4 regions of the Lysinibacillus sp. FSL L8-0126 genome follow, and region 2 is predicted to be linked to each of the others. Evidence: riboswitches for the same ligand, from Rfam matches in the RefSeq annotation. Region 2 holds a riboswitch; each other region holds the start of a gene.

Region 1 (7,901 bases), 980 kb from region 2:
AAAGCATCCACAATAATCATTGTGCCGGCTGGTCCAAAGCCTTCATAACGTAATTCATCAAAGTTTTCATCGCCGCCACCTTTTGCTTTATCGATGGCTTTTTCTATAATATGTTTTGGAACACTGTATGTTTTTGCGCGTTCGAGCACTACTTTAAGTGCACGGTTTGACTCTGGATCTGGTTCGCCTGATTTAGCTGCCACATAAATTTCTCGTCCGAATTTTGCATTAATACGGCTTGTGCTTTGATCTTTAGACGCTTTCTTTTCTTTAATGTTGTTCCACTTACGACCCATTGTTTCCACTCTCTTTCAAATATAAGTTTATAAAAATGATAGATACGCAGTTGCACATCTGTAAATGGTAATTAAATACTTATCGTATCTTTACTCTGCAAATAATAACACAATGATGCTTACAAAGCTATATATACCAATGTTTAAGCTAATATTTTCTGAAGAAATAGCTGTTAAAATTTTCGTTTTTTAGTGTCACTTTACAACAGCTCTTGTTTTATTTTTGCTAGTAATGCCTGACAGCCTTCTTGCACTAAATCATAGGTTTCTTGAAAATCACCCGTATAATATGGATCAGGGACGTCTTTGCGATGTTCCGTTAAATCTAGAAAACGAAAAATCTTTGGTGAGCGCGGATCGCCTAGCATCGTTCGGATATTGCGAATATTGCTTTCATCCATACCGATAATATAAGTGAATTTTTCAAAATCAGCCCTTTGTAATTGTCGACCTTGCATGCCTGTTGTGGAAATACCATTTTCTCTAAGCTTATCCAATGTACCTTGATGTGGAGGTTCACCAATATGCCATGAACTTGTGGCAGCAGAATCCACTTCAATTTTATCTCCTAAATGCTCTTTTTCTACTAACTCTCGCATGACGGCTTCTGCCATGGGAGAGCGACAAATATTACCTAAGCAAACGAAAAGTACTCGAATCATGTTTCTCCTCCTACAACAAAGCACTCAAAATCTATGTGACTCTGAGTGCCGCTTCTCTTTATTTGACTGCAATACGTTTTTGTAATTCTTCCGTTAAAGAAATTAGCTCATGTTCAAGATGTTGTGTAAATTGCTCACGACCTTCTTTCCCTTTCCCTGTTACATAAAATGGCTCACCATAGATTAAGTAGCCTTTGCCACGCTTCATTACATCGCCAGCATTACGCGCGCCAACATATGCAGCTGGAACAATTTGCGCCTTTGCTAGCTGTGCAATCGTAATCGCTCCTTGCTTCAAATCCGTTCCTTCTGAGCTACGAGTACCAGAGGGAAAAATCCCTACAATTTTACCTTCTTTCAATAACTGTGAAGGAATTTTAATCACGCTTGGTCCAGGATTATCACGATCCACCGGAAAGGCATTTAAACGCTCAATAAGCCAGCCAAGCCCTTTCATTTCAAATAATTGCTTCTTCGCCATAAAGTGAATTTCACGAGGGTACATGGCTACACCAAGGTTTAAAATATCGACGTAGCCTGTATGTGTACAAGCTATAATATACCCACCATCTTTTGGCAAGTTTTCTTCTCCATATACACGAGCCTTTGAACCCATTAATTTTAATATTACTTTGACAACATTAGCTGCTAATTTATACACTGTTACATTCCTACCTTATTCAATAGTTATTCCCATTGTAATCGAAAAGACCAGTATACTGCAATTGCAGGTGGCCCTCTTAAACTTTCCCTACTAATAGATCTACATCAATCGTAATTTCATTTAATACAATGGCCGTTTCCTCTTTTTTATGCCAGCCCATCGGTGTCATCTCTAATAACGCCGGCACAAGCTCTTCTGCAAGCGGTAAAGTATAGGTTACACGTTCTACTATAACTTCACTAAAGCTATCTTTAAAACGGGCAACAATTTGTTCATTAGAGTATGTTTCCTTGCTCGAATCTGCATATAATTGGGCACGCAGTTCCTGTAAATAGCCGCTTTGTGGTACAACCTTTACAAGACAGCCATCTGGGGCAAGAAGACGCTTAAATTCCTCATAATTTGCGGGCGATAAAATATTTAATATTGCATCAAAGCTTTCTTGCGCAAATGGACTTTTGGCTAAATCACCTACACACCAAATTTGTTGTGGATAATGACGTGTTGCTGCCAATATGCCCTCTTTTGCTATATCGATACCAACACCGATGCCATTGTCTATGTCTGTCATAATACGAGCTAAATGTGATCCTTCTCCACAGCCAGTATCAAGCACTGTTTTTGCAGAGGCTATAAGCTTACTAATTTTTTCTTCTACAGCATCATAAATCCCACTATCAATCACTGCCTTACGAGATTCAAAAAGACTTTTGCTATATTTAGAAGCAGCGCTATGTGTCAGCATGTTGACATAGCCCTGCTTAGCTATATCAAAAGAATGGTTAGCAGGACAAACCAATCTTCCCTGCTCATAGACATGCATCGATTGCTGACATACAGGACAAGCAAAAAGTGTGATAGATTGCTCCATTAATGCTGCCGCTATCGCACGTTTAGATAATGCTCCCATTTCTATGCCTCCTTCTGTTCATTCGGTGAAACGAGGGCAAATCGCTCCCATTTACGGCTTTTCCATCTAAAGTATACGATAATTGCACGTACCCATTCATCTGCTGAAATAGCTAGCCATATTCCAACCAAGCCCCAATCCAATATAAATACAAATAAATAACCAAGCGGAAGACTCATACAAACCATCGATAGAAAACCAATCTTCACAGGAAATCTGGCATCTCCAGAAGCACGTAAAGAGTTAATGACAACGATATTCATTGTACGGCCAGTCTCTAGCAAAATACTGAAGGCTAACACGGATGCTCCAATAGTAATGATATCTGGATTATCGGTAAAAACATGCATGAGTGGTTTGCGGAAAATCGTAACGACTGCAACCATAATAATCGTAAAAACAAATGCCGCACGGACACTTATCCATAGTTGATGGTATGCCTCATCCTTCTTCCCTGCCCCCACATGACGTCCGATAATAATAGCTGTTCCTGTACCAATGGCAATCGCAAATAAATACGTAAACATCGAAATATTCATAGCATATTGTCGTGCTGCCAGTGTTTCTGCTCCTAAATATGTCGCATAATATAAAAAGACAATCTGACAAAACTGATAAAGTACCTGTTCAAAGGCAGAAGGTAAACCAATGTTTAATATTTTCCTTACATATTCCTTAGAATAATCAAAATAATAGTGTAGCTTCACGCGTACTTCCATCACTTGATAGAGCAACCAGAAAAACACTAGTACAGCTAATCCTCGACTAATGACCGAAGAAATAGCCGCTCCTTTTACACCAAGCTCTGGTAAACCTAAATTCCCAAAAATCAGACCATAGTTTAGCACAACATGCAAGATATTCATGCCAAGTGATACATACATCGTTTGCTTCGTCCAACCATGTACACGAATAATTGCAGCAAGTGCATTAATAATAGCCTGTAGAAAAATAAAACTCCCGATGATAACTAAATAACTTTGTGCATAGTGAAGTACTTCTCCCTGCAAGTTCATCATAGTCATTAAATGTTTTGCAAAGAAGAAAAATAGAATACTCATTAACAGTCCAACAACCAAATTCATTGTGACAGCTAAAGCCGATATTTTCGCTGCTTCAAAAAAACGTCTTGAACCTAAATACTGTGAAACGACAATGGATGCACCATTCCCTACCACTTCAAGAATCAAGATCGCAATATGGATATATTGATTGGCTGCACCTACTCCGGATACAGCATTATCTGATAAAGCACTGAGCATAAAAGTATCGGCTAATCCCATTAACATAAATAGAAATACTTCTAAGAAAATAGGCCATGTTAAATGGAATAGACTTAACTTATTTGTCTCTTTCATTGTCTCTGCCAATACTTTCACTTCTCCTATATTTTTCTTAAAAATCTATTGTATCTTATCATAAATTTTCAGACTGTAAAGAGGTTTATAGGAAGACAGCGCTTCCACATAAAAAATCCCTCTCACACAGATATGTGAAAGGGGTCATTGTTATGTTAAGCAATAAGCTTGCAATTGCTCTCGTCTAGCAATAGTTAGGCCAAACTCCTGCTCTAAAAACTTAGTCTTTGAGCCATAATGGTAATCCATAGCATCCAATGCTGCTTGTAAATAGTCTTCTCGAGCAGACATTAATGCATAGAATTGCTGTAATTCTTGCTCATTATATTGATGTTGAATAGCCTGTGCCATTCTGTCTACCATTGGACGTAAATGGATATTCGTGTTTAAATAGTCTTCCATAATCGTCTCCTCTGGTACATCTAAGGCTAGCAAAATAAGAGCTCCCCCTATACCTGTGCGATCCTTACCAACTGCACAATGGTGGACAAGACCCAAATTGTCAGGATTTTGTATGGTTTTCATTAACTCTTTAAAAGAAGGATTATTAAACGGCATCTGTGCATAAAAATCTCGGAACATTTCGGGGCTTACTGCTTTATAAAAATCTCTACCACCAGCATTTGTAGGCATTTCAAATGTATGATTGCCCTTCGCTGGTATTTGAATATATTGAGCGTGTGAGAACATAGGGTTAGGATTATGGTGTGCCTCATTATTATCACGATAATCAAAAATGGTTTTAATCCCTAATGTTTCAAATAGCTCTTTATCCGCCAACGTCATTTTCCCAAGAGCCGCTGAGCGGTAAAATAAACCGTTCTTGACAATGCGCCCATCCCTTGTCCTATATCCCCCCATATCTCGAAAATTATAAACTGCCTCAAATGGAATTATCTTTGTCTCTAACTGTTCCAATTACTACACCTCCTAAAATTATCGAGCACTCTTACTTTTATTTTATAGAACTAACTCAATTAATTCCAATTTTCACACTAGGAAATAACAACCCACATAAAAATGGCTAGCTGTCAGTATACAGCTAGCCTTGAATGGTTTCTTATTTAAATAACTCTGGATAGACAGCCTTTGCTACTAGTTCTACGGCTTCCCCAATACGTGGGCCAGGTCGATTAGAGATATCTGTATCAAGAGTCTGTACTGCTTTATTTTGAACTGCTGTCACTGTATTCCATCCATCACGTGCAAGTATTTCACCTATTGGATCCTCTGTGTAGTTTACTGTCGTTAAAATAACATCTGGGTTTTTCACTATGACATCTTCCTCAGAAACTTGTGCCCAGCTGCTCAAGTCAGAAAAAACATTCTTAACATTGGCTGCATCTAGTATTTCTTGCTGGAAAGTACCAGAGCCTGCTGTATAAATATCGGGCTTAGGACTAATTTCTAAATAAACATTTTTCGGTGCTTTTACTTCCTTCACCTTTGCTTTAACGTCAGCTAATTTCGCTTTAATCTCTTCGTTTACTTCATTTCCTTTATCTGCAACACCCATTACAGCTGCGATCTGTTCGATGTCACCATAAACATCATCGAATGTAGCTGCTGATTGAATAACAAACACTTTGATCCCAGCATCTTCAAGTGGTTTCATTGCTTCCTTATCACCAATCGTATAAGCTATAACAACATCTGGCTTCAACGCTATGATTCGTTCACTGTTAAAATTCACAGAATCAGAAACCCGTTCAATTTTCTGTGCTTCCTCTGGGTAAGTATCATACTCAGTTGCTCCTACGATTTTATCACCAACACCTAGAGCAAATAAAATTTCTGTATTACTTGGTTGCAATGATACAACTGTTTTTGGTACTTCTTTAAACTCTATTTCTACACCGCGATCATCTGTCACTTTGTAGTTTGTTTGCTCTGTTTGTTGTGTATCCTGTGAAGCGTCTTTATTTTTAGTATCTACCGAAGTACCACAACCTGCTAAAATCATTGCAAGGAAGAGTACTGTTAGCCATTGAACATTAAATAATTTCTTCATTATTATTCTCCTTTTTCTTTTTCATCGGATATGATTTACTAATAAATGGTATTTCAGCTATCCCTGCTTGTTGATTCATAAAGACAGCCATAACGAAGCACACATTGGCTAATAGGCCTAAATAATCAAAAAGAATAGCTGGAACCTCTCGTTCATCCGATACTTTGTGTAATGTACGATATGATTTTTTTGCTTCACTACGGCAAAGATGTAGAGCAGCGGCAGCCTCTGTACCTTGAGGTAAGACAAAGTTTTGTATCTCTTCCTTCACATGACGAACATAAAAATCATAGCGCTCACTTAGCCAAGCAAGATCCTCTTCTGTTACGGCTAGTTTTCCACGAACCGAGCCATTGACATGGTAGGCCATAGGTAAAATAATCATTAAATCTTCTACAACAGCTTGTACATCCTCTTTCTTAACTGCAGCTAAAGCAACTCCCAAATGCGTAGTCAGACTGTCTGTTCGAATCTCAAAATCAACCGTCGAAGCTTTTTCACGCATAAATGGATAACAAGAATAACGTGCATCTTTTTTCACTTGCGATCCCCCCACTTTTCATTATGAAAATTCTTGCATAAAAAAACGCCGCTCCTTTACGCAAAGGAACGACGAAAATAACATAATAATGGCCAAATTAACATGACATAGCCTATGTATTTGCCGTATATCCTCCTAGCTTCCGAGAAGTTTTTATACGTTCAAACAAAGGTCGGTCTCCTGGCTTGTACAGTTCATTACATAAAAAACGAATGTGTGATAAAGTACCTTCCCATCTCTGTTAAGACAGTGGTAAACCTTTATACTAGCTGTACTTACAGTTGCGGAAACAGCTTCGGTTTTTCACCGAATTCCCGATTATGCTTGTTAGCACCTTTATTCTGCAAGAATAATTCACTTGTAAAGCAGTTTATCATATATTAATAGGAAAAAATAGCTGTGCTTTGAATGGATCGTCACCATTTCTAAAGAATAAGATAAACAAAACTGTTTTATAGTATAGTTTCAATTGCCTGTTCAATATCAAGTTGTGAATCTGTTGGTTCAAAGCGTGCAACGGTCTTGCCGTTAGCATCTACTAAAAACTTTGTAAAGTTCCAGCGAATATTACGACCATCTAAAAAGTTAGGGGCAAGTTGAACAATTGCCTCAGCAAGCATTTTTTCCTGCATGCTCGCCTTGCCAAACTCTCGAAAATCCACTTCATGTTTTAAATAATTGAATAATGGGTGGGTAGTCTCTCCATTTACTTGTACAAGCTCAAAAATTGGGAAGGTAACGCCATAATTCACTTTACAAAGATGCGTAGTCTCCTCGCCATCTTCAGGATTTTGATGACCAAATTGATCGCAAGGAAATCCTAGAACGACAAAATTATCTTTCCCATATTTATCATACATTTTTTGTAAGTCATCAAATTGATATGTAAATCGGCATTGATTCGCCGTATTGACAATTAGCATCGTTTTTCCACGATATGTTTCCATGGATAAAATTTCACCATTAGGTTTTCGTACTAAATAATTATAAATGCTCATGTCTTAACCCCTTTTATTTTTTCATTTATTATAGTTGACTATTCAATAATTTACCAAATAATTTGCACAAAAAACACCATCTCGTTACGTTGAACGGATGGCTGACTTATACTTCTGTTTAGATTTAACGTCCTGCTCTTCATTAATTAAACGATGGGCAATGTCTAATAACTTTATGTCACTTGTCTCGTCATATAGCTTTTTAAAAGATACAATAATATCATGGCGAATGTGAGTCGGATGCTTCTCATCTAAACAAGTTTGAAATCTCTTTGCTAAATAAGACACCACTAAGTCACTTTGTACTTGACCTGCTAGCCCAATTTTCCAAATAGCTTGTAATGCATTTCGAGCTGTAACGGATCGTTCATCATAAGTCACAGCCCAAATCTTTAAAAAATCCTCCAATACCCTTTCTTCTGGGTCACTTTTTGCGGCTAAGGCGCATAAAATTTGTGCAG
Region 2 (7,901 bases):
ACAGGAGTATTCATCCTATAATAAAAAGGTTATAGTAAAAGACTAAAAGGGAGCGTCCATTATGGCGAACGAAATAAGATCGCAAGTGAACATTAAGCTCATTTCTACAATTCGTCCAAGTGATGGAGAGTCCGAAAGTTATGAAATGTGGCTCAAAGGGCAGCTACTTGAAAAAGCAGGAAGCTTATATTTGAAATATGATGAGGTGCAGGAGGATAAAACTATCCGCACAACAATGAAATTAGGACATGAGAAAGCGCTAATTATGCGTGCTGGCTCGGTCAATATGCGCTTACCACTTAACATAATTGAGCAACAAAAAGGGCATTATGAAAGTGAGTTTGGTTCCATGCCACTCATTATTGACACGAAAAAAATGACCTTTACGAAACGGGCATTAAGCGGAGATTTCCATGTACAGTACGATTTACTAATGGGTGGGCAATCCGTTGGCAACTATACATTAGATATTACATTTACGGAGGTACAATGATGAACGCAGTAGAACAAGTACAACAGGCTATAAAAGCAGCAATAGCTAAGGCTGTTGAAAAAGCAGGCTTAGTTGAGGCTGGTACAGAATTATCGATTCACTTGGAATCACCAAAGGATAAAGCAAATGGGGACTATGCAACAAACATTGCAATGCAATTAACGAAATTAGCTAAAAAACCACCTCGTGCTATTGCGGAAGCTATTTTAGAAAATCTTGAAACAGCAGGTATAGATATTGAAAAAATCGACATTGCTGGTCCTGGCTTCATGAATATCACAGTACGTAAAGATTTCCTAACTGGGGTAATTACACAGGCTCTTGAACAAGGTACTGACTACGGCCGTTCAAATGCTGGTGCTGGGGAAAAGATTCAAGTGGAGTTTGTTTCAGCAAACCCTACAGGGGACCTTCATCTAGGACATGCACGTGGAGCTTCTGTTGGAGATTCATTATGTAATGTATTAGATATGGCTGGTTACAGCGTCTCTCGTGAATATTATATTAATGATGCGGGCAATCAAATTAATAACCTAGCTTACTCATTAGAAGCACGCTATAAACAAGCACTAGGTATGGAAGCGGAGATGCCAGAAGACGGCTATCATGGGCAAGATATTATTGATATTGCGGGTAAATTAGCGGAGGAGCATGGTGAAGCTATTTTAGCAAAATCAGAGGATGAACGTTTTGCATTCTTCCGTCAACACGGTTTAGCCTTAGAATTAGATAAATTAAAAACAGACTTAGCAAACTTCCGCGTGAACTTTAATGTCTGGTATTCTGAAACGTCTCTATATGAAAACGGTAAAATCGAAGTAGCGTTAGATAAATTAAAAGCAAATGGTCATGTCTTTGAAGAAGATGGTGCTACTTGGTTCCGCTCTACAACATTTGGTGATGATAAAGACCGTGTGTTAATTAAAAATGATGGTTCGTTCACATACTTAACGCCAGATATTGCTTACCACGAAGACAAAATTGTCCGTGGTTTCGATAAATTAATCAATATTTGGGGAGCCGACCACCACGGTTATATTCCACGTATGAAAGCAGCTATTCAGGCCCTTGGCTATGATCGTGATACATTAGAAGTAGAAGTTATTCAAATGGTTCAGCTTTATAAAAACGGTGAAAAATTCAAAATGTCTAAACGGACAGGGAACGCGGTAACAATGCGTGAGCTTGTAGAAGAGGTTGGCCTTGATGCAGTACGATACTTCTTCGTGAAAACTGCAGGCGATTCTCATATGGACTTTGACCTTGATCTTGCTGTATCACAATCCAATGAAAACCCAGTGTACTATGCACAATATGCACATGCTCGTATTTCATCTATTTTACGCTCGGCAAATGAGCAAGGATTTGCTGCAGCAACAGATCATCTTAATCTGTTAACAGCAGAAAAAGAAATTGATTTACTGAAAAAGATTGGCGATTTCCCGAGAGTGGTAGCAGAAGCGGCGAAACACCGTACACCACACCGAATCGCTAACTATATTCAAGAGACAGCAGCAACATTCCATAGCTTTTACAATGCAGAAAAAGTATTGGATGCTTCCAACAAGGAGTTAACAGAGGCTCGTTTAGCATTGATTACAGCTGTACGCACAACAATTGCTAATGCACTACGTTTAATCGGCGTATCTGCACCAGAAAAAATGTAATACTTTTTAAGCCCCTAACATGACGAATGTTAGGGGTTTTTTAGTGGATAGAAGGCCAAAAATGGGCGATAACATTCTAAAAGTGGTTGAAAAAACAGTAAATGTGAGAGATAAAAAGGCATAAGGAACGGATAGCACTAAAAATTAGCTGTTTCAAACTTAATTTTTCTGTTAATTTCGAAAATTTTGTTGAAGTTTACGTCAACGTCAATGATATACTGTTGACAATAAGGAAAGGGGAGATGGTTTTGAAGACGATTCAGGAGGTAGCAAAGGAATTCAATGTATCTACTCGCACAATTCGTTATTATGAAGAACTTGGTCTTCTTCGTCCCGATCGCTCATCTACCAATCAACGAACCTTTTCAAAAAAAGAATTGGCGAAGCTCAAGCTTATTTTCAGAGGCAAGCGTTACGGGTTCTCACTAGAGGAAATCAAAGAGATGGTTTTACTTTTTGATTTTGATCGCTCAGGTATTCAGCAATTAGAGCGGACAGTAGAGTATGGAGAACAAAAAATTCAAGAGATTGAGAGTAAAATTGCTGAGCTGACGCAAATGAAACAGGAATTACAGCAAATGCAAGGCATGTTTAGTGAAAAATTAGCTACTTTAAAGGGAGAGATGCATGATGAATAGTTCCAGTTTGTTAGCACGAAATGCCCGTAAGTATCCAAAAAATGAAGCCATTATTTGTCATGGCAGAAGAGTGACCTATCGTGATTTAGATGAACAAGTAACACGTTTTAGTCATGCTTTGCTAGAGCAAGGAGTAAGTCAGGATGATAAGGTTTTAATCTTTATGCCGAACGTTTTAGAGTTTGTTGTAAGCTATTTTGCTATTCAGCGTATCGGGGCAATCGTTGTTCCAGTCAATGCGAAATTTACATTGCAGGAAGTAGAGTATGTGGCACAGCATGCCGAAGCGAAGGCGATTGTTGTTCATGAGGCGATTTTTGCCGCAGTGGAACAACTAGCTGCTGTACCATTAAAAATTAAAACCGGCCAAGAAAAAGCAGGTTGGCAGCATTACGAAACAATGCTTCAAAATGCGAGCACACAAACAATTGATTGCCAGCTACAAGAAGATGACCCTTCGACTATTTTGTATACATCTGGTACGACAGGAAAACCAAAGGGTGTGTTATTTAGCTACCGTAATATTTTAACAGTGGCACAAATGATTGCTGTTGAAATGGAAGTGAAACCTGAAAGCCGTATATTGCTCATGATGCCATTAACTCATTCAGCACCATTGCATTTATTTTTAATGGCGGGCGTATTTGTAGGGTCAACAAGCGTATTAACACCAACCTTTACACCAGACCTTTTTATCGATGCCATTGAGCAGGAAAAAACGACGCATTTCTTTGGAGCGCCTGTTGCTTATTTATTAACGGCTCAGATGCCGAGGCTACAAACGGCTGATTTGTCTTCCATGAAGTGGTGGGTATATGGTGGAGCACCATTATCTCAAAATGAGGTTCGCTTCATTCAACAGGCATTCCGAACAACTAATTTAACCTGTGTTTATGGATTAACAGAGGCGGGTCCGAGTGGCTCACTGTTATTTGGCAAGGAGCATGAAACGAAGGCTGGGAGTATTGGCCAACGGGCGCCACTTGGCACAGAGCTTCGTATTGTCAATGACAATGGAGAAGATGTAAATGTGGGCGAAGTAGGAGAAATTGTCTTATTTGGTGAGGGTAATATGCTTGGCTACTTCAAGGATGAAATAGCAACCAAGGCTGCTTACATTGATGGGTGGTTAAAAACAGGAGATCTGGCTCGGATGGATGAGGACGGCTTTATTTGGATTGTGGATCGCAAAAAAGATGTCATTATTTCAGGTGGTGTCAATATTTATCCGAAGGAAATTGAAGATTGCCTATTAAGCTTTGAAGGGATATTTGAAGTTGCTGTCATTGGTATACCACATCCGCAATGGGGGGAAACCGTGAAGGCTGTATATGCTACGAAACAAGACATAGATGAGGATGCATTGAAAACTTATTTAGAGGAACGGCTTGCGAAGTATAAACTACCACGTATTTTCGAAAAAGTGGAAGCGCTACCACGCAATGCTTCAGGCAAAATTTTAAAACAATCCTTGAAAGGACAAGAGGTGAGATAGCATGAAGGTTTTACAGCAGGAAGAAATGCGTGCAACAAACTTTTTTACAGAGGAAGAAACGCTTCAAAAAGTGTTAGAAATGATGTTAGATAAAGAGTTTTTGTCTTATGCACACAAAGAACTGACAGATTTCGGTGAGTTATGTGCAGGTGATATTGACGTAAGGGCAAAACATACTGATCGGCAGGGAGAGCCCCGCCTTGAACGGTATAATGCTTATGGAGAAGAGGTATCAGAGGTTTGGGTGAATGACGGTTACAAAAAAACAATTGAAGAGACATATAATACGGGAATTGTTGGCTATGTGCACAAAGAAATTCCACAGTTAGGTCACAAAGGGAATTATGTCTATAGCTTTGCACAAGGTTATTTACTATCTCATGCAGAGCCCGGTTTTTATTGTCCCGTGACTTTGACGATGGCTACGGCTTATCTATTAGATCATTATGCTGATGAGGATGTAAAGCAGCGTTTCTTGCCACATGTTTGTGCAACAGGAGAGACGGAGCTATACGAAGGGGCAACATTTTTAACAGAACGTCAAGGAGGGTCAGACGTTGGGGCGAATGTTGTGGAGGCCAGAAAAGTAGGCAATGAGTACCGTCTCTATGGAGAAAAATACTTCGCATCCAATGCAGGTATGTGTGGCGTAGCAATGGTGTTGGCACGTTTAGAAGGCGCACAAGCAGGCTCTAAAGGGTTAACATTATTTGCAGTTCCATGGAATAATGAAGATGGTACGGCCAATCATCTTCGTATTCGTCGATTGAAAGATAAATTAGGCGTTCGAGCAGTCCCATCGGGCGAGGTAGAGTTTGATGGTGCCCTTGCTTATATTGTAGGGGAACAAAATAAAGGGATTTATTACATGCTAGAAGCACTAAATCTTTCAAGAATTTGTAATGCAGTCGCATCGATTGGTATTATGCGTCGAGGCTTTTTAGAGGCAAAGCATTATGTGACCAATCGATATGCATTTGGCAAGCCCTTAACACAATACCCAATGATCCAGGATACATTAGGGAAGTTTGCTGCTAAGCTGCATGTGGAAGTAGCGACAGTATTTGATCTTATTCAATTATACGATAAAGTGACAAGTGGGCAGGGAACACAACAAGATCTCATTATGAATCGTTTATATATTGCCATTATGAAAAAGGAAACGGCAGAGCAAGCCGTTCATTATGCTAGTGAAGCGATTGAATTACATGGTGGTAATGGCTATATTGAAGACTTTGTGACACCACGCTTACTAAGGGATGCACAAGTATTGACGGTATGGGAGGGGACGGCAAATATTTTGGCTTTAGAACTTATTCGTTTAGTGGATAAATTCCATGCACATGAACTGTTTGTCCGTGAAATGGAGACAAGGCTAGAGAAGCTAGCGGATAGTCCACTAGTGCGAATTGTGGAAGAGCAGTTGGTAAATCTTGCGGCTACACTACAAATTTTTAGCGCTTTAGATGAAGCAACTAAAACTTTTGAAGCAAAAGATATAGCGAAAAAGATGGGCCATCTTTATGAAAGTGTTGTAGCGGTGGAATGGGCACTAAAATTTGGCGGGAAGTACGAAAAGCTAGCGGATATCTATTTAGAGCAAACGTGGTCATTGCGACAAATAGGTGCACAAATGAAAACCGTACAATATTTTTCTGAAATTGTATAATTGCCAAGGAGTCGTCTGGAATGGAGGCGACTTCTTTTATTTTCATGTATAATGAAATCAACTGAATATTATAAAGGTTCTTTACTTAAGTAAAGTGAAAAGGGAAGTCGGTGTAATTCCGATGCGGTCCCGCCACTGTAAGTGTGAGTTTTTTCAAATAATGCCACTGAAGATTTCGGGAAGGCTTGAAAAACGCAATAAGCACGAGCCAGGAGACCTGCCTTTATAGTATAGACATGACAGCCTACGAGGATAGGGTGGTGGATTTTGTATCAGTTTTTTGGTGCGATTTTGACCCCTCATCATTCGAAGATGAGGGGTCTTATTTTGATGGAGAAAATATTTCTAACCAATTGACGCACGGATCAACAAAGGAGGATTCATATGAAGAAATTTTGGAAAATAGGATTATCAGCATTTTTAGCAGTAGGTTTGTTAGCAGCATGCGGGCAAGAAGCCAAAAATGACAAGCCAGTAGCTACGGAGCAGCAAACACAGCAAGAGACTCCACAGGTGGATGAAGCAACATTCCCAATGACCATAACAGATGCCATTGGCAAGGATGTTACACTTGAAGCACCGCCTGAAAAAATTGTTTCTCTTATTCCAAGTAACACAGAGATATTATTTGAACTTGGTTTAAATGATGAAATAGTTGGGGTGACAGACAATGATGATTATCCACCAGAAGTCGCTGAAAAGGATAAAGTTGGGGGCATGGAGTACAATATTGAAAAAATTATTGCCTTAAAGCCAGATATCGTGTTTTCGCATGAATCTAGCATGTCCCTTTCAGAAGCGGCGATTGAACAGCTTGAGTCAGCAGGTTTGAAAGTATTTGTTGTAAAAAATGCACAAGACTTTAATGAAACTTACACAACGATTGAGCTGCTTGGTCGTGCAACAGGGAAATTACCAGAGGCTGAAAAAATTATTGCTAATATGAAGGAAAAAGTGGAAGATGTTCTGACAAAAGTAAAGGATGTCGAACCCAAAAAAGTGCTAGTCGAAGCATCGGATGAACCTACTATTTATACGGCGGGTAATGGCACATTTATGAATGCTATGCTGGACATGATTCATGCAGAAAACGTAGCGGCAGATGCGAAGGATTGGTATGAAATTAGTTCAGAACAAATTATTGCGAAAAACCCAGATGTCATCGTTGTGACATATCATTATGTACCAGATATTTTAACAAAAATACCACAACGTGCTGGTTTCGATACTGTTAATGCCGTGAAAAATAAGGCAATCGTTCAAGTAGATGAAAGTACAACAAGTCGTCAAGGTCCTCGTTTAGGAGAAGGTCTTGAAGAATTAGCAAAAGCTATTTATCCAGAGGTATTTAAGTGAAAAAAATAGCACTAGCCTATGTACTAACATGTACGCTTCTTGTCATTAGTATCTGGTGTGGCGTAGCGATAGGCTCAGTTCATATTCCGTTAGAAGTTTTATGGAATCAAGCAGTTGATGAAACGGCTGCTAATATCTTTTGGAAAATCCGTCTGCCACGCGTGTTGTTAGCGGGACTAGTGGGAGCTTCTCTGGCCATTGCTGGAGCAGCTTTCCAAGGGTTGTTAAAAAATCCATTGGCAGATCCATATACATTAGGCGTTTCATCGGGGGCATCTGTTGGTGCTGTTATTACGATCTTTTTTAGTATATCTATACCGGTCGTAGGCTTGTATGCCCTACCCACTTTTAGTATGATAGGCGCAATCATCACGATGGTAGTGGTCATGAGCTTCGCTAGAATGGTAGACCGTTCATTGAAGATGGAAACGTTAATTTTAACAGGTGTTATTTTTAGCTCATTTCTAGGTTCTCTCATTTCATTAATGATCGCTTTATCTGGAGAAGAGCTACGCCAAGTAATTGGCTGGTTACTAGGTTCTGTGTCAATGCGTGGATGGCCATATGTCCAAATGATCACGCC
Region 3 (7,901 bases), 1.8 Mb from region 2:
ACTATGTCGTTCAAAATCTTGCGTTGTCACAGTTTGAACTGCTTGATGGATCAACTTGTTTTGACGGATTGGATGGTTTTTTAGAGCCTCAATTGCCTTCATACTTTCAGAAAAATTATGCTGTAAGATACCCTCTGTATCTCGTCTACATTTAGTTAGCTCCGTGATTTCTACAATCTTTTCATCTGCGAAGGCTAAGGCATGCTTCAGAACAGGGTCAATCTCATTTTCAAGAGCAGTTGTGATCGGTACATGTTGTAGATTGCTGGATGGTTGAATCCATAGCTCTGCTGCATTACTTAAATGCTCAATTGCCTGAATTGTAGCATTGACCTCCGCTAAGTTGGAACGCCAAATATCACGTCCATTAACAACCCCGACTGCCAATACTTTGTCCTGAGGGAAACCATATTGACGAAGTGACGCCATATTTCCTTTATAGCCATGAACAAAGTCTAGGCCAAATCCTTCTACAGGCAATGTAATCAATGTTTCATAGTTGCATAATGCTTCAAAATAAGTTTGCAGCATGATTTTCGCTTCTGGAACCGCAACGGCTAACTGGTCGTAAATCTCTTGCACAAGCTTGATGTCTGCTGGATCAAGGGTTGTGACAAGTGATGGCTCTTCTAGTTGAATCCAATTTGCACCTGCATCTACTAATTCTTTTAATACTTGTGTATAGAGCGGTATTAGAGCTAATAAGTATTCAACCTGTGTGAATTTGCTATAGCCTTTTGTTAACTTGCAGAATGTATAGGGACCAATCAATGTTGGCTTTGCAATAATACCGTACGTTTCTTTCGCCTCTAAGAAATCGGCCAACACTTTATTTTCTGTTAGTTTCAAGGCCTGTCCCTCGTATTCAGGAACAATATAGTGATAGTTTGTATTAAACCATTTTGTCATCTCACTAGCTACAGCTGTTTTATTCCCTCTTGCTACGCTGTAGTAGGTAGATAAATCTACTTTCCCTCCCTGCCAGTTAAAGCGTTTTGGGATGAGACCAAACATTAATGCTGTATCTAACATTCTATCGTAATACGTAAAATCGCCAACTGTCACCATGTCGATGCCAAGCTGTAGCTGCTTGTCAATTCTAGCTAAACGGATTTTTTTTAAACTATCCTCAAAATCCTCTTCAGAAAGCTCGTTGCGCCAAAATGCTTCTAATGCTTTTTTCCATTCGCGATCTTCCCCGATATACGGGTAACCAATGAGTGTGCTTGTATAGGTCATTTTTATATCTCCTTTTCAGAAAAAAATAAAAAGCCATTTTCCAAGGAGGAGAATGGCTGCTAGTTGAAATTTTTAATGCTAAAACAATACGAAAAAAGTATCTACTTTCGCATAAATCATTTGTTATCGCACAGTGCCGATTTGGTCACTTTTCACCACCTATTTCCACGTAGGTATTTGGTGTGTACTAGAAATTGGCAGGTCTCCTGGCTTCTCATCAACACGCCTCACAGCCTTCCCGGTTTCCCAGTGGCCTTTGTGATTTGCTCCGAATAACAGTTGCGGGACAGCGTCGGATTTGCACCGACTTCCCTTTTAAGCCAAACTTTCATTTGGCACCAATTCTTACACATTATTCAATTATGCTCCTACTATAACATATCTTTCAGAATAGTAGAAATAATTTTTATACGATTATCTAAATTATTTCTATAATTATTGTAGGGATTGGTTTAAGAAGATAAGGCTACATTGTATTCCATAAAAAAATTTGTTACTATAAAAATACAATTATGAGAGGACTGATGAATGGACAATGATGAACTAATCTATATTTTTATTTGAAATGAATCACTTCAAACGACAAAATATAGGATTAGTCTATCCATTTTTAACAATCAGTTTGCGTTTATTTGTCATGATGTCATTGGCAAATAAAGTTTATTCAGTGAGAGACTAATCCTTCCAATATCCAATGGGGGGATTTTTTCTTGCTCTCATAGTTTATTCTGTATCTTTCATCTACCTAATAAAGGAGAGAAAAAAATGAGCGATTCTGAACCTATTGTGACGCATGTGATGCTCCGTATAAGTCGTTAGCATCCATCAACTTATACGGAGAAATTTAGCATAGATGGATGTACCGACTTTGTATAAAAGAAAAATGATTTGCTATACAAAGGAGGAATTATCATGTCAATGATACAAGTACAAGACTTAACGTTTTCTTACCCAAGCAGCTTTGATTATATTTTTGAGGGTGTCAACTTTCAGATTGATACAGATTGGAAACTTGGATTTATCGGTAGGAATGGTCGTGGGAAGACAACATTTTTTAATTTGCTATTAGGGAATTATGAGTATAGTGGGAACATCATTTCTTCAGTAGAATTTACTTATTTCCCCTATCCTGTTTCAGACCCAAATAAATATACGTACGAAATTTTTGAAGAAATTTGCCCTCTGGCAGAAGATTGGGAATATATTCGTGAAATAGCCTATCTAGATGTCGATGCTGAGGTCATGTATCGCCCTTTTCAAACATTATCTAATGGAGAGCAAACAAAGGTGTTGCTTGCAGCGCTCTTTTTAACAGAGGGACAGTTTCTATTAATTGATGAGCCAACCAATCATCTCGATACAGATGCACGAAAGACGGTCTCTGATTATCTACGCAAGAAAAAAGGATTTATTTTAATTTCGCATGACAGAGCCTTTTTAGATGGCTGTGTTGATCATATTTTATCGATCAATAGAGCCAATATTGATGTTCAAAGTGGTAACTACTCAACTTGGAAGTTAAATTTTGATCGACAGCAGGAACATGAAGAAGCAACTAATCAACGTCTGCAAAAAGATATCGACCGTTTAACGCAGTCTTCCAAGCGTTCGGTAGGTTGGTCTAATCAAGTGGAGGCTTCCAAAAATGGAACTACGAATTCGGGTTCTAAGCTAGATAAAGGCTTTGTTGGACATAAAGCAGCCAAGATGATGAAGCGAGCAAAGAACTTGGAATCTAGGCAGCAAAAAGCGATTGATGAAAAATCAAAACTGCTAAAAAATGTTGAAAAAACGGAATCTTTAAAAGTACAACCATTAGCATTTCCATCAAAAGACATGGTTGTTGTAACGGATGTATCAATTCAGTATGACGACAACTTTGTGAATCAGCCTATTAGCTTCAAAGTGGCGCAAGGTGATCGCATTGTTCTCGATGGCAAAAATGGAAGCGGAAAAAGTAGTATCCTACAGCTGCTTCTTGGCAAGCCTATACAGCATACAGGCTCTATACATTTAGCTGCTGGCCTTATTATCTCCTATGTTCAACAGGATACTGCTCATTTGAAGGGAGCATTATCGGATTTTATTGAAGAGCATGCTATAGATGAGACGTTATTTAAATCTATTCTGCGAAAGATGGACTTTGAGCGGATTCAATTTGATAAAGACATCTCACATTATTCAGGTGGGCAAAAGAAAAAGCTGTTGATTGCCAAAAGTTTGTGTGAAAAAGCACATCTCTATATTTGGGATGAACCCTTAAATTTTATTGATATTTATTCGCGCATGCAGATTGAAGAGCTTATTCAAAGTTTTAATCCTACAATGATTTTTGTGGAGCATGACCAAGCCTTTCAACAAACCGTAGCAACGAAAACAATAGCTTTGTCATAAAGGAATCATTTAGAGAAGAGTCCATTTTCAAAATGGATTCTTCTTTTTAATGAAACCAAGTGACACCTTTATTATTTTTATCTTTAACTATAAAACGTTTAATAATTTTCTGTGATCGACGCACACTATAAAGAAATATTTTATAGAAAGGCTAGCAATCCCATGAAAAAAATCGCTACTTTAATGACTATAGTCACTATTTTGATTATGCCCAGTAAGATTTATGCACAAAGCGAACAAGCTGATGAGAAACTCATCACTGATACATTGATAACAATCCTTAATCCATTTATAGAAAAGGAAATTGACCATTACTACGGCTATCCTAAGCAGTATGGCTTGTATGATGCGAACATTTTGAACGTTATTAGGGAAAGTCAGTTTAGCTTTAGGGTTAACGTTCAAGTTACTACTTTTGAACATGCCCATTCCCCACCGTATAGCAAGGAAATCATTACGTTTGAAATCAGTCCAACTGATGTGAACACCCTTCACTATAAACATGAGGCAGATAATGTAGAAAAAGCAATAGATGCATTCTATCGCACAACACTTTTAGACATACAGCAGAGCTTTAATTTGAATTTAGCCTCGTTCATTTCCTATCGATACAATCAATTGCAATACAAGGCTGAAATAAATAATGAAATGAAGCCTCTTGCTACGATTGCAGATGAAATAGCAAACAATATTTTATTTCCTGAGCGAAAGATACCCTATAAAAATGTAGTTGACCCTGTCACCTTTATCAAAGACAATACAGGCTATATGCTCTTTAAAAGGGCAGATGGGACCAATGTAAGCTATCAGCTGCAAAAGAAAGACGGCACATGGACCGTAATAAATAAAGCAAGTAAGCCAGGTAAGAAAATGCAGCATCAATTACCCTGGTATATATAAAGAAGAATGGGAAATTTAATTTTTCCGATTCTTCTTCTTTTGTTAAATAATTTTATAATTAACATTTTTTCTATCATCCCATTTGTGGGAACTCCTTAATGCTAAATCTTTATTATCTTTATCGTTTGCATGAGTCCATTCCACATTATTGAAGGAAAATATTAAGCATTAAAATTTTTCTGAGAAAGTGTTATGATCAGAAAGGATTTATGATTGATGGAGGATTTAAATGAAGGTTGATTTTGAAGAATTATTACATGGTGTTTTTTCATCTTTGCATGCGATAGAAGGCGTAAAGTCTGTCGATTGCATTCTTGAAGTTTTAAAAGATCGAATTGTTTTTCCAGAGATTACTATTTTGATACTGAATGCTAGGTTTGAATTGGTCTATTTGTTTAATGAACAGAAAGTAGTGTTTAAAACGTTAAGAGAAGCTTCGATTGATTCAAATTATATAGAAGAAATCAATTTAATTAATCAGCATTGTAGTTCCATTGAAGGTATTCTAAATGATTTTATTAACACAGATACACTTAAGAATTATTCTTTAAGCCTTCTTTCCTTAAAGTATAAAGAGAAAATTCCGAATAGTTAATATTGTGACAGAGATAGCGTTATAAAAAATGGAATTTGGTAAGAGTTTCTTCTACCAAACTCCATTTTTTAACTCGCCAAGTATTACCATTTATGTTGAAAAAAGATGGTTTGTGCAATGCCAATAAAATATGCTGATTCCGCAATAATATGATTTAACATAACTTTTGCTGTTACATGCATAAGTCCTGATCTATAGAAATAGAGCTTTCAAAGACAGTCACAACATGCTGGGGCTATCAAACCATGCATGTTTTAATAGCTTAATCCCCTTGTCAATCTCTTCTACCCCTAAATTTGCAAATCCAAGCAAAACTTTTGCGTGCTGTATGACGGAAGGATTGGCGTAAAAAATAGAGGTTGGGTATACTTTTACACCTACCCGTTTTGCTGTTTCAATTAGTTCTTCTTCAGACATTTTATTATTTGGTTCGAGTAGAATATGTAAGCCACTACTAGCCCCATGTATTTTCACGTTATCCCCTAATATTTGATGAATGGACTTTAGTAAAGCCTCATATCTTCTTTTATAGCCATTTCGTGTTTTATTCAAATGTCTCTCCCAATGCCCACTTTCCATAAATAACTGTAAGGTATGCTGATGAAGTCTCGATACAGTTTGAACATAGTAGTTGTTGTTATTAAATAAAAGGGTTAATTCCCTTGGTAAAACCATATAGCTTAGCTTGATGGAAGGAATCAATGATTTTGAAAAAGTGCCCATATAGATGACGCGGTCATTCGAATCTAATCCTTGTAGAGCAGGTATAGGTTTACCTGCATATCGAAACTCCCCATCATAATCATCCTCAATAATATAAGCATTTTCATCCTTGGCCCATTCTAATAATGCTAGTCTTCTTGAAATCGGCATGACCGTTCCGATGGGGAATTGATGGGAAGGGGTGACATAAACAGCCTTGACCCTACTATTTCTTAACTGGCTGATATGAATGCCATGTTCGTCGAGAGGGATAGGTTTCACCTTTATACCATGATCCTTAAACAAGTAACGAACGCGATAATACCCTGGATCTTCCATAGCAAAAAGCTCATTTCTTCCAATTAAATGACATACGATGCCCATTAGAAATTGCAAACCTGCACCAATGACAATTTGGTCTCCTTGGCATTGTACCCCTCTTGCTTCATAAAGATAGCTTGCAATGTAATTCCTTAATTCAAGCTCCCCTTGCGGATCTCCATATAAAAGCAGATGAGCCTGCTCTTCATTCAGGCTTTGCAGTGTTAATGTACGCCATATTTTATAGGGGAAATCTTTTAAATTGATATCTCCATAATTAAAGTTGTACCTAATTGAAGGTAGTTGTTGTTCTTGCGGAGTTGCTAACTGCGGCTCAAAATGATTAGAACTTGTTTGAAAATAGCCCCTTTCGAGTTCTACAACATAAAGCCCCTCTCGTTCTTTACTAATTACATAGCCCTCTGCAAGGAGCTGCTGGTAAGCTGCATCAACCGTGTTGCGACTAATCTGTAAATGTTTAGCTAAGCTGCGCTGAGACGGCAATTTGGTTTGAGCTAAAATATTTCCATTTTGAATTTCAGCTTTTATATAGCTATATAACTGAAGATAAAGTGGTTCTTCATTATGCAAGTTAGGTGTCATTTCGAGCATGGCTTATTGGCTCCTTTGAAAATAGCTTTACTGGCACTTTTAAGAGGTACCAGTGATTGATTATAATAAAATCTACATTGTAGAGGGGAAAATGTAAAGACGTGTAATCACAATAGTTTGTTTATTCAAAAAGCTCACAATGATTTGATGAGATAAGGAGAGGTTTGCATGTATGTTCCAAAGTACTACAAAATAACAGATTTTGAAGAAATCAAAGATTTTATTCAAAACAATGCCTTTGCGACAATTGTTTCAATTAGAAAAGGTAAACCAATAGCAGCCCATATCCCTGTACTGCTGAATAAAATTCAGGATGACTATTACCTGACAGGTCATTTAGCTTATGGAAATCCTTTATGGAAGACCTTTGAGGACGTGAATGACCTTCTCGTCATATTTAATGGGCCTCATGCCTATATTTCTTCCTCTTGGTATGAGCATGAAAATGTGCCAACTTGGAATTATCAAGCTGTCCATATATACGGAAAAGCAAGCCTTATGAACGGAAAAGAGTTAGAGCAAGATTTGACTAGCTTACTAGAAAAATATGAGAAATTCCGTGAAAACTCTGTTTTGTGGGATAAACTATCGCCTGAGCTTTTACAGCAAGAAATAAAAGGGATTAAAGGATTTAAAATAAAGATAGACGAAGTGCAGGCTGCCTATAAATTAAGCCAAAATCGTAATGCTAATGATTATGCCAATATTATTAGCGAGCTTTATAAAGAACAACAACCTCAAGCTGATGCATTGGCAGATGCCATGAAGAAAAATAGAAATGACTAATAAAAATGGCAGAAATGTTGTTTTATCAACGTTTCTGCCATTATCACTTTATTCGAGCGTTTTGGTCATGATGAGATCCATTTGTTCTTCATCCCCCATATAAAAAGAATGAGCACCTGTTTGAACAAAGCCAAGTTTCTTATAAAAACCGATAGCATGGTCATTTTTCTCCCAAACGCCTAGCCAAATGCTTATTTTGTTGTGTGCAATAGCTACTTCCATTGCTTTATTGATGAGGTATTTACCGAGCCCTTTGCCTTGAAATTTATGTCGAATATAAATTCTCTCCACCTCGAGTGACTCATCCCCCATTTGTTCGGATTGTGCCTCATTGACATTTACTTTTAAATAG
Region 4 (7,901 bases), 1.6 Mb from region 2:
AAAGTTCCAGGAAATCCATGTGCACATTATGGGCGTTATTCAGTTGGAGGTACTGATAGAAGTGTTAATGAAGCGTTTTTCATTAACGGTCTCCTTTGGCGAGCCCCAAATTTTATATATGGAAACCATTGTGACGACGGTGACAGGCTATGGTCATTTTGAGCCCCTCAAGCATTATGCAGAAGTTCATTTACTAATGGAGCCCAATCCGCGAGGAATAGGTAATACATTTAGCAATGCCTGCCATGCGGATCATTTATCGGTAGGCAACCAACGCCTTGTTGAAAAGCACCTGTTTGAGCGTGATCACCATGGCTTACTCACAGGCTTCCCTCTGACAGATGTTCATTTTACACTGCTAACAGGTCGCGGACATAATGAACATACATCGGGCGGCGATTTCCGAGAAGCTAGTTTCCGTGCGCTACGTCAAGGACTTGAGCAAGCACAGAACATCCTGCTTGAACCTTATTATCGCTTTAAAATGAAGGCTTCGAACGACTTTATCGGCCGCATGATGAGCGACATACAGCAAGCTGCTGGTACATTCGATGACCCCATCTTATCCGAAACAGATGTTGTGCTAACGGGACGAGCGCCCGTCGCCACCCTAATGAGCTATAGCACAACCTTTGCGGCCTATACCAATGGTAAGGGCGCACTCACACTCCAATTTGATGGCTATGATGTATGCCATAATGCAGAGGAAATTATTTCGCACATTGGCTACGATAAAAATGCCGACCCAGAATACAGCTCCTCCAGCATCTTTTGTGCGAAGGGCAAAGGATATTCTGTTCCTTGGCACGAAGCACAAGCAGCCATGCATTGTCTGTAAGTAGGTGATCCTGCCCGCGCGAAGCCGTTTGCTTGCGCGGGTGTTTACTTGCTTTGAGCGAGAATATTTACCCTGTTTGCGCGAGTATTCCTTGCTGGAGCGAGAGTATTTCATCTGTTTCCGCGAGTATTCGCTGCTCGAACGAGAGTATTTCATCTGCTTCCGCGAGTATTCGCTGCTCGAACGAGAGTATTTCATCTCCTTCCGCGAGTATTCGTTGCTCGAACGAGAGTATTTCATCTCCTTCCGCGAGTATTCGCTGCTTGAGCGAGAGTATTTCATCTCCTTCCGCGAGTATTCCTTGCTCGAACGAGAGTATTTCATCTCCTTCCGCGAGTATTCGCTGCTTGAGCGAGAGTATTTCATCTCCTTCCGCGAGTATTCCTTGCTCGAACGAGAGTATTTCATCTGCTTCCGCGAGTATTCGCTGCTCGAACGAGAGTATTTACCCCCTCCCTTCAAATAAATAAAAACAAGCCCTCCGTTTGATGGAGGGCTTGAGTTTATAATGCACCTACTGCTTTCTTTGTAGGACTGTGCACAAGGTATGCAGGCTCGACAATCACGTAGTCATGCGTGTTTGTGAAATCAACTAGCACTTTACCAGGATAACTTTTTAAAATTTGCAGTTGATCAATTAATTGCAGCAATAGCTCGTGACCGTTGCCACGTGGATGCCAGTTGAAATGGTAATCATTTAATGCCTGAACCGCTTCAATAAATTGGGCATATTCCTGCTGCACAAAGGCTATTAACTTATCATGTTGAGGCGCTAAATCGTGGATATATGTTTCATAAAAACGCATCACAATCGAGCATAATACATCATTGACACGCGCTGCACTTAAAACAGGCTTTGGCTCCAGTGACAGGCGGTCAAGGTTGGGCTTGGCACGTGTGGAATCAATGCGTGTAATTAAATGGTATGACTCCCCGTTAACCTCATAGACAATCGGGTTAGTCGGCATATACATCATAAAGCTATTGGTCTTCGTTTTCAGTTGATCGGTTACCGCTGCCTTCGCGAAAAGATGCCCGTCCACATCCCCATTTTGTATCCAAATAATTTCTTTATTATATAAAATTTGCTCAAAGAAGCGATCATTGCGGATCAGCTTCGTTGCTAATAATTGGTCAATCAATGATTCGACCGCCATTCTTGTTTTCGCTTTCTTGGCAACTTCTGTGCGTGGCTGCTTACAAATGGTCATATCTAAAGAAGTCATACATGCATCCCCTTTACGTACATAATGTCAAAACAAAAAGGATTTCCTACCATTTTTGAGGAAATCCTTCGCTTATCTTCGTTCATCACCCAATGCCAAACAAACCCTAAGTATGTGTAAATGAGCCCGATTGCGAACCCCTTCATTTACTTTGGGCGTTTGACGTACCGTGACGAACAGAGCATTCTGTTTTGTCAACATGCCACCTCCTATTCCTCGTAGGTTACTGGTGTGTACTCGTAATAGGCAGGTATCCTGACTCATGGTCATTGCCACTTTTCTCCTTCCCATCATTTGACAGTGGTTGCTGAAAAGTCGCTCACATTTACAGTTGCGGGACAGTGTCGGATTCGCACCGACTTCCCTTTTAAGCAAATTGCACGCAATTTACACCTATTACTACACGCTATTCAGTTGGTAAGGAAATTTGCGAAAATTCTCTATTCCTTAGCTAATCATTGTAAAGTATTGTATGTCCAAAGTCAATTTATGCTAAAAAATACTAATTATTTCAAAATAATTCCATGTAAAATGGATGCATAGAATACTAGGTTTTCCTCATGTCACACTGAGCATCACTTTAATTGCTTTCTGTAAAGTGATAATAAAGTTATTTCTAATCAAAAAATACAAAAATTATATTATTAAGAAGGCTCTTTAAAGTTGTTTAAATCTTGTTCAACTAGCCCCGTTAGTTCAACAACTTCCTGAAATCAATTCTTGTGTAGTTTTATTATAGGTAAGAGATAGGTTCGTAACCGTGTTTGCTAATTAACTTTATCATGTTGGGATTTTCTATCGAGTCAACACTCACAAATATTTCAGAATGTCCTAAACTCTTTGCAATATTTTCTCTATACCTCATTAAGTCTGAACCTATACCATTACCACGATAATCCTCTTTTACATATAGGTCACTTAATTTAGGAAGCAAAGTACCTTTTAATTTAAGAACTCCAAAACCTAATATAAGTGCGTCTTGATATTATTCCTTTTTTGCAAATTGCTTTAAATAATTCGTGAATAGATCTTTATTATTTCTACTATCATAAACCCGATAAGTCGTTTTCATTCGCTAATCTGATTATGTAGTTCATGGTTACTGCCACTTCCCTATTCTTTAATAAATCACTATTATAAAATTTCTTCTTCAACAATATGCACCGTTCGTTAAATAAACAAAAGGACGGTCAAGCACCTTTTATTTTAGAATTTTCTCTAGCTATTCTTAATCCCTCTCTACCATTTAGATATTGAAAGTTAAACTATTTAACAAAGTGGGTAAATTTAAGCCCCATTATTTATTCTTCACATATATATGTATTGAACTGACCTCGATGTTATTGAAAAGCGACTGCTCTATTGAACGATTGCCCCCTGTCAGTCCAATAACAAGTTTTAGGTGTGACGTATAGTAACTTTCCCTTCTTTATTTTCTTCGTGGTTCCATTCAACTTGAATCTCAAATGTTCCATCTTGAAAAAATAAAGGAAATCTTCTCCGTATCGATGGCTGCATAGGAAGTTTATATGCGTTCTCTATATCTACCCAAACCGCTTTCCCCTCTGGAGCATCTTTCAAGAGTTCACCCTCGAAATCCTTTGTTATGTAATTAAATATCATATATCTATCTTTTGCGACTGGATTAACATATTCATAAAGCCCTTTATAAATAAGGTTTCTAACTTCTAACCCCGTTTCTTCTTTTACTTCTCTGATAGCACTTTCTACAATACTTTCAGGAAATTCAACTTTACCACCCGGTGGAATAAAACCTTTGAAATTGTCGTGCTGTCTATCCAGAAGTAAAACCTTCTCTTCACTTTGAATCATACACACCGTCCATATTTTATAATTAATAGAATTACTCATAATTCACTCCATCTTTTTTAAATAAATATTACCATATATGTGTCCTTCTTAGTTAAACAACTTCATTATCTCTTAACACCTTCTCTACATTATGTGCCTGTTTCGTAATCGGAACTGGAATCCCTTACACCCTTCACAAGGTATTTCCTCATCTTTATCATCCTTTCTTTGCACAACAAAAAAGCCTCGCATAAATGCGGGCTTTTAGTACCATACATTACGTCCCCAAAACATACTGCGCTAAAACACTTTGCACTTTGTAAATATTCGTCGCCTTGTTGAAGTTTTTTTGAATCGGTAACGAACTACCTGACACCCATATTTTGAGCTCTGCATCTAAATCAAATGTCCCGGCTGTTTCTACTGAAAAATGAACGATATTTTTATAGGGGATGGAATGATATTCGGTTTTCTTGCCAGTCACCCCTTGCTTATCGATAAGGATTAATCGTTTATTCGTAAAAATAAACGTGTCTCTTATAATTTTATAGGCATTTTTGATTGTTTCGTTTGGAATCAATAAATCACGGACCTCCTCCTGTAATTTTTCTAAATTCACCTCGCTCGCATTGCCGATTAATCCATCAAATAAGCCCATCTCCTGGCCCCTTTCATTGTCATTTATTTAATGTATTACAAAGAAGATAGCGCTACGACAGGAAATAATGGTTTTATTGAGTCTATAAAGGCGAAGCATTGCACGTAATCATAGGCTCTCTACTAGCTATTGTTTAGGCTGTGATGAAGAGAGGGCAAGCTAGTTAAGGTTAGCATCTCTTTTGGTAAGGTAAATAGCGATTTTTTTAAAGAGGATGGGAATGAAGAATCACTCAAATTATTCCAAGAAGCGATGGCAACAGCTGTCAAAAATGAAGGTGTTGTCAATATGGTGTAAATAGAGGATACGGCTAGAAACAAATATGGCTATCACCTTTGGTAAGGTGAAAAAGGACAAATCAGTAGCTGAATGTAGGTTAAGGTTACGCATACAATCTACGTGATCTCTAAGGATTTCACTAAGAAATTAATTACGTTGGTCCGCCAATAAAAAACACTTCCCATTCTAATGACAGGAAGTGCATTTCAAATTACTTATCTATCGCCTGAAACCACCTTTGTGCATAGCTATCTGTGGAGGCAAAATCATCTTGTTCTTAGCTAGCTATTCAGGGCTAAAAAACCTTGAAAATATGTTTTTCTTGCTTAAACCTGAAATTGATTTGTTAGCTTTTGTAAATTATCAGCTTGTACGCTTAAATCCTGTGTCACATGATTGACAGCTTGCATTGAGGCTGTTTGCTCATCCATTGAATGTAAAACAGCCTCTGTATAATACGATAGCTTACCCATACCATTAGCAATCGTTGTCACAGAGGAAGCTACTTCATTGGCACTGCTAGAAAGCTGTTCAGCTGTTGTTGAAATATCCTCAAGCTGGCTCGTCATTTGACTAACATGCTGTGAAATCGTGCCAAAGGATTTTGTTGCCTCATCAATGACATAGACACCCTGCTGAACATTTTTTAAATCCTCCTCCACTGAGGATGCTACCTGTTTCGTGTCAGTTTCAATGCCCACTACTAAGTCCACGATTTGTGCAGCAGAATGCTTGGATTGCTCTGCTAATTGACGCACTTCCTCTGCCACAACTGCGAAGCCTTTCCCATGTTCTCCAGCTCGAGCTGCTTCAATGGCGGCATTCAATGCCAATAAATTCGTTTGGTCCGTAATAGCTGTAATCATCTCAGTCATCGATTTAATATCTGTCATTTTATTGGATAATTGCTGCATGAGTCCGCTCGTTTTTTCGGTTGAAGAAGAAATAAATTTCATTTGTTCCTTCGCCACATGTAAAATATTCGCTCCATTTCCTGCAATCTCATTGGCATCTTTTGCATGATCAAACACATCCTGAGTGGCTTCCGTAATTCGTCCGATTCCATCGACAGTTTCTTGCATAGCATTAGCACTATCATTGGCAGATTGTGCCGCTTGCTTCAAGCCCTCTGACGTTTTCTCCATTTGTTGATCGACTTCTTCCACAGCTACCGTAATTTCATTCGTACTTGCGGATAATTCTTCGATGCTTGCTGATAAATCTGTAGAGCTGTGCGCAATTTTTTGTGTCATTGTGCGTAATTGTTCCTGCATCTCTAAAAAGGATTGCGCTAGCTGAGAAATCTCACTCTTGTCACGAACCTCGATGACAACTGTATCTAATTGGCCTGCCGTAATACCCTGTGCAGCCTCTGTTAATTGTTTGATAGGCTGTATCACTTTGTAATGAACATATACGGTGTAAGCTAATGTAATGGCTATTCCTACGATGGTTAATACAGTCGAAAGCCATTCTAATGTCGTTACATTGGCTAAATCAATAAAGAGAATAATAATCATTAAGACATTTAAAACTGCAAAGCCAAGTAAACTCTTTTTTCGTAAACTCATTCCAAATTCCCCCAACTAAAATATGTCTTCCATACCATTATTATAGTTGAAAAATCCTAAAAATCATAAGGATACGCTCTCTTTTATAAGAACAAAGACACAAGCCTATTGATGACTGCATAAAAAAAGACTATAGACAGCTCGTAAAGCATGTCTACAGTCTTGATGTTGGAATTATTTTAAATTCATGATACTAGAGCCAGCAATACCTGGGTGTGTCATTTCATATGGATCTAATATTAAGTCTAATTGTTCGTTTGTTAAGACACCTTCTTCAATGCAAAGCTCACGAATAGAACGACCTGTTAGAATTGCTTCACGCGCAAGACGTGCTGCTACTTCATAGCCAATATGTGGGTTGACAGCCGTTAGTACCCCTACACTTTTCTCTACATATTCTTTCATGCGTTCTTCATTTGCTTCGATGTCTTTTAAGCAATTTTCCGTAAACGCACGGAAAACATTATTCATAATGCTAATGGACTGAATTAAGTTAAACACTAAAACAGGCTCCATTACGTTTAATTCTAATTGTCCAGCTTCAGATGCTAGTGAAATCGTATGGTCATTACCAATCACTTGGAAGGCAACTTGGTTCAGTACCTCTGGCATAACTGGGTTGACTTTACCTGGCATAATCGAAGATCCTGGTTGACGAGCTGGTAAAAGGATTTCTCCTAAGCCTGCACGAGGACCTGAAGCCATTAAACGTAAGTCATTAGCGATTTTAGACATATTAATCATACAGATTTTTAAAGCGCCTGATACTTCTGTATAAGCATCTGTATTTTGTGTTGCATCCACTAAATGTGTCGCACCTTTTAATGGTAAACCAGAAATTTCAGCAAGATGCTCATCAACGGATTTAATGTAATCTGGGAAGGCATTTAAACCTGTTCCAACAGCCGTTGCACCCATGTTCACGTCATATAAATTTGGACGTGTTTGACGAATGCGTACGATATCACGGTTAATCACGCGGCAATAAGCTTCAAACTCTTGTCCTAAGCGAATTGGCACGGCATCCTGTAAATGCGTACGACCCATTTTAATGACATGTGCAAATTGCTCTGCTTTTTGATGGAAAACCGATTGCATATAATCCATCGTTACTAATAATTCATCTATTAAATTTAAAACAGCGATATGAATAGCTGTTGGGAACGCATCATTTGTTGATTGGGACATATTAACATGACTGTTTGGGCTTACTGTGTGATAGTCACCTTTTTCTTTCCCTAAGATTTCTAGGGCACGGTTGGCGATGACTTCATTAGCATTCATATTGATGGATGTACCTGCTCCACCTTGGATTGGGTCTACAAGAAATTCTGCATCCCATTTGCCATCAATTACTTCTTGTGCTGCTTCGACAATTGCCTCACCAATTTCTTTTGATAATAGGTGTACTTCCATATTACTTAAAGCCGCTGCTTTCTTCACAATCCCCATCGCCTTAATAAGTGAAGAGTGAATTGTGTAGCCTGTAATTGGGAAGTTTTCCGTTGCACGTAATG

The links. A riboswitch is a leader RNA that binds a small molecule or an ion and turns the genes downstream of it on or off. The one in region 2 is predicted to bind cobalamin.
Region 1: linked by a shared signal. The riboswitch ahead of MHI34_RS09295 (hypothetical protein) and the one ahead of MHI34_RS04395 (ABC transporter substrate-binding protein) in region 2 are both predicted to bind cobalamin.
Region 3: linked by a shared signal. The riboswitch ahead of metE (5-methyltetrahydropteroyltriglutamate--homocysteine S-methyltransferase) and the one ahead of MHI34_RS04395 (ABC transporter substrate-binding protein) in region 2 are both predicted to bind cobalamin.
Region 4: linked by a shared signal. The riboswitch ahead of MHI34_RS19415 (hypothetical protein) and the one ahead of MHI34_RS04395 (ABC transporter substrate-binding protein) in region 2 are both predicted to bind cobalamin.

Annotation. Positions count from the first base shown of each region.
Region 1 covers NZ_CP152028.1:1,897,899-1,905,799, reverse strand. Annotated here, with positions in the region: gene MHI34_RS09330 (YebC/PmpR family DNA-binding transcriptional regulator) at 1-296, opposite strand, end outside; gene MHI34_RS09325 (low molecular weight protein-tyrosine-phosphatase) at 497-958, opposite strand; gene MHI34_RS09320 (1-acyl-sn-glycerol-3-phosphate acyltransferase) at 1,017-1,619, opposite strand; gene MHI34_RS09315 (putative RNA methyltransferase) at 1,699-2,532, opposite strand; gene MHI34_RS09310 (MATE family efflux transporter) at 2,535-3,890, opposite strand; gene MHI34_RS09305 (tyrosine-protein phosphatase) at 4,041-4,808, opposite strand; gene MHI34_RS09300 (ABC transporter substrate-binding protein) at 4,951-5,901, opposite strand; gene MHI34_RS09295 (hypothetical protein) at 5,885-6,442, opposite strand; cobalamin riboswitch at 6,595-6,795, opposite strand; gene MHI34_RS09290 (glutathione peroxidase) at 6,895-7,440, opposite strand; gene MHI34_RS09285 (hypothetical protein) at 7,525-7,901, opposite strand, start outside.
Region 2 covers NZ_CP152028.1:922,045-929,945, reverse strand. Annotated here, with positions in the region: gene MHI34_RS04420 (DUF1934 domain-containing protein) at 62-493, shown strand; gene argS (arginine--tRNA ligase) at 493-2,160, shown strand; gene MHI34_RS04410 (MerR family transcriptional regulator) at 2,409-2,798, shown strand; gene MHI34_RS04405 (long-chain-fatty-acid--CoA ligase) at 2,791-4,293, shown strand; gene MHI34_RS04400 (acyl-CoA dehydrogenase family protein) at 4,295-5,962, shown strand; cobalamin riboswitch at 6,020-6,202, shown strand; gene MHI34_RS04395 (ABC transporter substrate-binding protein) at 6,347-7,318, shown strand; gene MHI34_RS04390 (iron ABC transporter permease) at 7,315-7,901, shown strand, end outside.
Region 3 covers NZ_CP152028.1:3,867,370-3,875,270, forward strand. Annotated here, with positions in the region: gene metE (5-methyltetrahydropteroyltriglutamate--homocysteine S-methyltransferase) at 1-1,239, opposite strand, end outside; cobalamin riboswitch at 1,418-1,597, opposite strand; gene MHI34_RS18695 (Lsa family ABC-F type ribosomal protection protein) at 2,152-3,633, shown strand; gene MHI34_RS18700 (DUF3888 domain-containing protein) at 3,796-4,533, shown strand; gene MHI34_RS18705 (hypothetical protein) at 4,763-5,128, shown strand; gene MHI34_RS18710 (PLP-dependent aminotransferase family protein) at 5,348-6,763, opposite strand; gene MHI34_RS18715 (FMN-binding negative transcriptional regulator) at 6,932-7,549, shown strand; gene MHI34_RS18720 (GNAT family N-acetyltransferase) at 7,598-7,901, opposite strand, start outside.
Region 4 covers NZ_CP152028.1:4,023,624-4,031,524, forward strand. Annotated here, with positions in the region: gene MHI34_RS19405 (translation factor GTPase family protein) at 1-838, shown strand, start outside; gene MHI34_RS19410 (hypothetical protein) at 930-1,304, shown strand; gene MHI34_RS19415 (hypothetical protein) at 1,342-2,064, opposite strand; cobalamin riboswitch at 2,292-2,476, opposite strand; gene MHI34_RS19420 (GNAT family N-acetyltransferase) at 2,798-2,998, opposite strand; gene MHI34_RS19425 (8-oxo-dGTP diphosphatase) at 3,463-3,936, opposite strand; gene MHI34_RS19430 (PH domain-containing protein) at 4,154-4,534, opposite strand; gene MHI34_RS19435 (methyl-accepting chemotaxis protein) at 5,140-6,384, opposite strand; gene aspA (aspartate ammonia-lyase) at 6,559-7,901, opposite strand, start outside.